DNA from 2 places in the Streptomyces sp. CG4 genome. Region 2 is predicted to be linked to the other one. Evidence: riboswitches for the same ligand, from Rfam matches in the RefSeq annotation. Region 2 holds a riboswitch; the other holds the start of a gene.

What was found. A riboswitch is a leader RNA that binds a small molecule or an ion and turns the genes downstream of it on or off. The one in region 2 is predicted to bind cobalamin.
Region 1: it holds a riboswitch for cobalamin, as region 2 does, so the genes downstream of both, AB5L52_RS25380 (HoxN/HupN/NixA family nickel/cobalt transporter) here and AB5L52_RS33380 (cobalamin biosynthesis protein) in region 2, are expected to answer to the same signal.

The regions. Positions count from the first base shown of each region.
Region 1 covers NZ_CP163525.1:5,557,010-5,560,208, reverse strand. Annotated here, with positions in the region: gene AB5L52_RS25395 (peptide deformylase) at 1-188, shown strand, start outside; gene AB5L52_RS25390 (peptide deformylase) at 197-382, shown strand; gene AB5L52_RS25385 (ArsR/SmtB family transcription factor) at 554-934, opposite strand; cobalamin riboswitch at 1,023-1,212, shown strand; gene AB5L52_RS25380 (HoxN/HupN/NixA family nickel/cobalt transporter) at 1,239-2,348, shown strand; gene AB5L52_RS25375 (L-tyrosine/L-tryptophan isonitrile synthase family protein) at 2,383-3,199, opposite strand, start outside.
Region 2 covers NZ_CP163525.1:7,309,179-7,312,377, reverse strand. Annotated here, with positions in the region: gene AB5L52_RS33390 (anion permease) at 1-1,214, shown strand, start outside; gene AB5L52_RS33385 (hypothetical protein) at 1,246-1,473, shown strand; cobalamin riboswitch at 1,645-1,788, shown strand; gene AB5L52_RS33380 (cobalamin biosynthesis protein) at 1,886-2,857, shown strand; gene AB5L52_RS33375 (cobyric acid synthase) at 2,854-3,199, shown strand, end outside.

The DNA.
Region 1 (3,199 bases), 1.8 Mb from region 2:
AGGGCATGGGCATCGCCGCCCCGCAGATCGGCATCGCGCGCGCCGCCGCAGTCGTCATGCCGGCCGACGACGCCCCGGCCGTCATCCTGCTCAACCCCCGGATCACCAACCGTTCCGAGGAGACGGACGAGCAGTACGAGGGCTGCCTCAGCTTCTTCGCGTCCGCGGCCTCGTCCCCCGACCGCTGAAGATCACGGTGAACGCCACCACCCTGAGCGGTGATACCACGACCACCGTGTACGAACGCGGCCTCGCCCGCCTCATCCACCACGAAATCGACCACCTCGACGGCCTGCTGTACACCGCCCGCATGCGAACCGGCGTCGACCCGATCCCCGTGGAGGGCTACCGGCAGACCGGACGAGCCTGGGCATACGAGTAGGCCCTGAGAGCTTTCTGCGTGAGGAAGAGGCAGTTCAAGCACCACTCTCCTGACCAACAAGTTCTACTGCACCCGCGACCGCGGCCTCCTGACCGACGTCCGCAACGCTTTCCGTGGACTCGCCTTCGGCTGAGAGCCCCTCGCGCAGCACCACCTCGATCCAGTGCCCGGTCAGGGGATTGCGGGAACGTGCCCTCCAGGCTCGGATGCGCAGTGTCGCAGCAGCGCGGAAACCGGTCCGTCGACGAGTCGGTAGCGCACGATCCGGCCGTCCTTCTCGCCCTCGACGATGCCTGCCGTGCGCAGGAGGCGCAGGGCCTGGGAGACGGCGGTGTCCCGCATCCCGGTGGCGACGGCGAGGTCGGACACGGCGATGGGGCCGGCCTCGTGAAGGGCGAGCAGCAGGGACAGGCGTCGGGGATCGGAGAGCAGGGAGAAGCGGTCGGCCCAGGCGCGTACGTGCTCGGGCTCGCCGACGGCGGCGATGGCGTCGCAGACTCGATGGCCGTCGATGGTGCGCTGCCCGGCACGTTCCGCGGGGACGAGATGCATGGGGGCATCATCGCAGCCCACGTTTCACCCTCCATACCCCTCTATACCTGCTCAGATATGCAGCCTTGCAGCTGACACTGGCCGCCTTCTAGGCTGAGCAGGCCGTGGTGTTCGGGAAGACCGGTGACAGCCCCCAGGGGCTCAGTCCGGAGCGGCCCTCGCCACTGTGATCGGGGAGTTCCCGCCCCATGCATTGCCACTGGCCTCGCGGCCGGGAAGGCAGGGGCGGGCGCGGTGACCCGTCAGCCAGGAGACCGGCCACGGCAGCACGAAGCTGATCCACGAGGTGCTGGAGCGTGACCGTATGACCCTGTCCGAAGGCGTGCCCGAAACCGATGCCGCCCCTTCCTTCCGCTGGCGCCGCGAGGACACCGTCCGAACCGTCGGCCTGCTGGCCGTGATCGTCGCTCTGCACGTGGTCGCCTTCGGGATCCTCTTCCTGCTCGTGGTCCCGCACCACTACGAGGTCGGCACCAAGGCGTTCGGCGTGGGGCTGGGCATCACCGCCTACACCCTCGGCATGCGGCATGCCTTCGACGCGGACCACATCGCCGCGATCGACAACACCACCCGCAAGCTCATGGCCGACGGCAAGCGGCCCGTGTCGGTGGGCTTCTGGTTCGCGCTCGGGCACTCCAGCGTGGTGGTCGTCATGGCCGCGCTGGTCGCCGGGGGCGCCAAGCTCGCCGGCACCCTGATGAACGACAGCTCCCGAACCCATCAAGTCCTCGGCACCGTCGGCACCACGGTCTCCGGCAGCTTCCTGTACCTCATCGCCGCCCTCAACCTCGTCGCGCTGTTCGGCATCATGCGCGTCTTCAAGGCCATGCGCGCCGGACGTTACGACGAGGCGGAGCTGGAAGCGCACCTGGACTCGCGCGGCTTCATGAACCGCCTCCTGGGCCGGTTCACCAAGTCGATCCGCCGACCGGGGCAGATGTTCCCGCTCGGCTTCCTCTTCGGCATCGGCTTCGACACCTCGACCGAGGTTCTGCTCCTCGCCCTGGCCGGCAACGGCGCCGCCGCCGGCCTGCCCTGGTACGCGGTTCTGTGCCTGCCCCTCCTCTTCGCGGCGGGTATGAGCCTGTTCGACACCCTCGACGGCACCTTCATGAACTTCGCCTACCAATGGGCGTTCTCCAACCCGGTGCGCAAGGTGTTCTACAACCTCACGATCACCGGCCTGTCCATCGCGGTGGCCTTCTTCGTCGGCACGATCGAGCTGGTCGGCGTGCTGCACGACAAGCTGGGCCTGAGCGATGACGTATCCGGCTGGATCGCGGGCCTGGACCTGGACAACGTCGGCTACGTGATCGCCGGCCTGTTCGTGGTCGTCTGGGCCGTGGCCGTCGCCTACTGGCGTCTGGCCAAGGTCGAGGAGCGCTGGAGCACCCGCGCCGCGGACACCGGCTGACGGCACAGTGGCTGTCGCCGTGACCCCGGCCTGATCAGTTGTGCACGAAGTGGCTGGGCCTGCCGTCCTGTTGGATCAGATGGCCCAGCCGAGCCGCCGCCGCTCGGGGCATGAGCGTCCAGGTGCCGTCGGCGCGGTGGAGTGCGGCGGAGTGCCAGGGGGTGGTCCAGGCGTCGGGGGCATCGAGGAGGCGGATGCCGAATTTCGGGCCGCCGACGGGTTGCGGGTGGATCGAGAGGCGTACGGCGTGGGCGTGGTGTTCGGCGATCAGGTCGCCCCAGGCGCGGCTGCGCTGGATGACTCCGTAGGCGCGTTGCCGGCAGCTGCGCTGGAGGGCGGAGCGGGTGCCGGTCCAGTCGGCGGTGTCCTCGACGAGGAAGCGCGTGATGCCCCGGTAGAGGGCGAGGGTCTGGTCGTCGGTACGGGCCTCGGCACGCAGAGCGTCCAGGGCAGGGGCGTACCGGTCGTGGACTCGGGCGCGTTTCATGTCGTGCGGGAGGTCGCCGAGGATGTTGCGGAGGTCGAAGACGGACAGTCTGTCCAGGCCCAGTTGGGCTATCTGTATTCGAAGGTCGTCGGCGTACGCGTCGATGTGGTGGTCGGGGACGTGGATGAGGTCGCCGAAGACGTGGCCGTCGGAGCAGATGATCACGCGTGCCCCGGGCGGATAGATCCGCTCGATCTCGGTGCACAGGGTGTTCAGGAACGTCAGGGAGAGGCGTTCGCCCTGGTCGGGGAGGTGACCGAGGACCTTGGCGGGGTTGGGTGACTTGCAGGGGAAGCCGGGCAGGGTGAAGACGACCGGGGCGCCCTGGTGGACGAAGTCGGCGATGCGGCGCAGCTGATGGTGG
Region 2 (3,199 bases):
TCACCGCACTCGCGTTTGATTTCACGAACGGTTTCCACGACACCGCCAACGCGATGGCCACCACCATCTCGACAGGCGCTCTGAAGCCCAAGATCGCAGTGGCCATGTCCGCCGCCCTCAATCTGGTGGGCGCCTTCCTCTCCGTGGAGGTCGCGAAGACGATCTCCAAGGGTCTCGTCAACGAGACCGGCATCCGTCCCGAGGTCATCTTCGCCGCCCTGGTCGGCGCGATCCTCTGGAACCTGGTGACCTGGCTGGTGGGCCTGCCGTCCAGTTCCTCGCACGCTCTGATGGGCGGCCTGATCGGCGCCACCGTCGCCTCCGCCGGCTTCGGCGCCGTCCACGGTGACGTCCTGGTCACCAAGGTGCTCCTCCCGGCGGTCGCCGCTCCGGTCGTGGCCGGCCTCGCGTCGATGCTGGCCACCCGGTTCTCCTACGGCATCGGCGGCAAGGCCGAGGGCGAGGCCACCCGCAAGGGGTACCGCGCCGGGCAGATCGCCTCCGCCGGCCTGGTCTCCCTCGCGCACGGCACCAACGACGCCCAGAAGACGATGGGCATCATCACCCTCGCGCTGATCACGGGCGGTGCCATCGCCCCCGGCTCCAACCCGCCGGTCTGGGTCATCCTCTCCGCCGGCCTGGCCATCGCGCTCGGCACCTACATCGGCGGCTGGCGCATCATCCGCACCATGGGCACGGGCCTGACCGACCTGGAGCCGCGCCAGGGCTTCGCCGCCCAGACCAGCGCCGCGACCGCCATCCTGGCCTCCTCGCACCTGGGCTTCTCCCTCTCCACCACACATGTCGTCTCCGGTTCGGTGATGGGCGCGGGCCTCGGCCGCAAGGGCGGCGTGGTCCGCTGGTCCACCGCGACCCGGATGGCCGTCGCCTGGGTGCTCACGCTGCCGGCCGCCGCGGTGGTCGGCGCGGGCGCCGAGTCCGTCACGGACCTGGGCGACTGGGGCACCGCCGCCGTCGCGGTCTTCCTCGTCGCCGCCAGTGCCGCGATCTGGAAGATCTCCCGCCGCGAGGTCATCGACCACACCAACGTCGTCGCCGAGACCGAGGAGCCGCCCGGCGTGGTGACCACCGCCATCGCCGCCGTGACCCCGCCCCCGGCCGGCACGGTCGCCGAGGACCTGACGGCGACGATCGCCGCCCCGGCCCCCGCCGAGCCCACGACCCGGACCGCCCCGCCGGCCGCCACCGTCTGACCCCGGCCACCCGGTTACCGAAGGAAGCATCATGAAGATCGACTGGGCAGCCATCGGCTCCGTCTTCGGCGTCAGCCTCGTGTTCACCGTGGCCCTGGTGACCCTGTTCACCCTCGGTGTGGGCGGTCTGGCCCGACGCGAGAAGGCCGCCGCGCAGGGCGGCTCCGCCACGCTCGCCGTGACCGGTGCCTACGTCTGCTTCGCCGCCTGCGCGGCGGCGGTGGCGTACGGCATCTACCTGATCGTCGCCAAGGCCTGACAGCCCGCCAGGAACCGGGCGGTACCGTCACAGGCACCGCGAACCGACCCTCACGAAGGCTCCTCTCCGCCCGCCGCGGAGGGGAGCCTTCGCCGTGCGCACCGGCCACGGGCGCCCCGCGATGTGGGGATCGGCACACTCTCCCCGTGCAGGTCAACGGCAAGTTGACGGCCGTTCCGGGCGCGTGGTGGACTGCCCACGCCATGTACGGCGGCAGGAGAGGAAGCCGGTGCGAATCCGGCGCGGTCCCGCCACTGTCACCGGGGAAGAACCCCCCGGGAGCCAGGAACTCTCACCGCCGAATCTCGTCGAACCAGGGCGCGGACACCCTGAGTGAGGACACCGATCGCCATGCCCGGCTGCCGAAGGACCCCTGCCAGGCCCGCTCCTGTACCTACGGCCGGCTGAGCCGATGGGTGCCGATCGCAGTTACGCGTACGGCGCCGCCGCCGGCCTTCTCGGTGATCTGCTCCTCGGCGATCCGCGCCGCGGGCATCCGGTCGCCGCGTTCGGGCGTGCGGCCGCTGCCGTGGACGGCGCGTTGTGGCACGACCACCGCGGCTGGGGCGCCCTGCACACCGTGGTGTGCGCCGGTGGCGCCGTCGCACTCGGCACGGTGGCCGCACGCGCCGTACGCCCCTCCCCCGCCGCCTCCGTCGCGCTGACCGCCGCCGCCACCTGGGCGGTGGTCGGCGGCACTTCGCTCGCCCGCGAGGCCCGCGCCATCGGCAGCGCCCTGGAGCGCGGGGACGTCGAGACGGCGCGGGCGCGGCTGCCGCATCTGTGCGGCCGGGACCCGCAGGCGCTGGACGCCGACGGGATCGCCCGGGCCGTGGTCGAGTCGGTCGCCGAGAACACCTCCGACGCCGTCGTGGGCGCGCTGGTGTGGGGAGCCGTGGCCGGGGTGCCCGGGCTGCTCGGCTTCCGGGCCGTCAACACGCTGGACGCGATGGTCGGTCACAAGTCCCCGCGCTACCGCCGCTACGGCTGGGCCTCGGCCCGCCTCGACGACGTGGCCGGCTGGCCGGGCGCCCGGCTGACCGCCGTACTCGCCGCCGCGGCCGGACCCGACCCGCGGGGTGCGCTGCGCGCCTGGCAGGCCGACGCCCACCGGCACCCGAGCCCCAACGCGGGCCCCGTCGAAGCGTCGTTCGCGGGCGCGCTCGGCGTCCGCCTGGGCGGCACGCTCTCCTACGGCGGCCGGGTCGAGCGCCGGCCCGTCCTCAACGGCGGCAGGGGCCGGGCGGTCCGGGTGACCGACGTCGACCGGGCGGTACGGCTCTCCCGCCGCGTCGGCCTGCTCGCGCTCGGCACCACGGTCGCCGCGCGCCTCCTCGTCACAAGCGTCAAGAGCCTCAAGAGCCCGAAGGGACGTGGAAAGTGAACGGGGGACTCCTCGTCGCCGGGACCACCTCCGACGCCGGCAAGAGCGTCGTGACGGCCGGGATCTGCCGGTGGCTGGTGCGTCAGGGCGTGAAGGTCGCGCCGTTCAAGGCGCAGAACATGTCGCTCAACTCCTTCGTGACCCGCGAGGGCGCGGAGATCGGGCGGGCGCAGGCCATGCAGGCCCAGGCGTGCCGGACCGAGCCGACCGCGCTGATGAACCCGGTGCTGCTCAAGCCCGGCGGCGAGCAGAGCAGTCAGGTGGTGCTGCTGGGCAAGCCGGTGGGCGAGCTGAGCGCGCGCGGCTACCACGGCGGGCGGCAGCAGCGGCTGCTCGGCACGG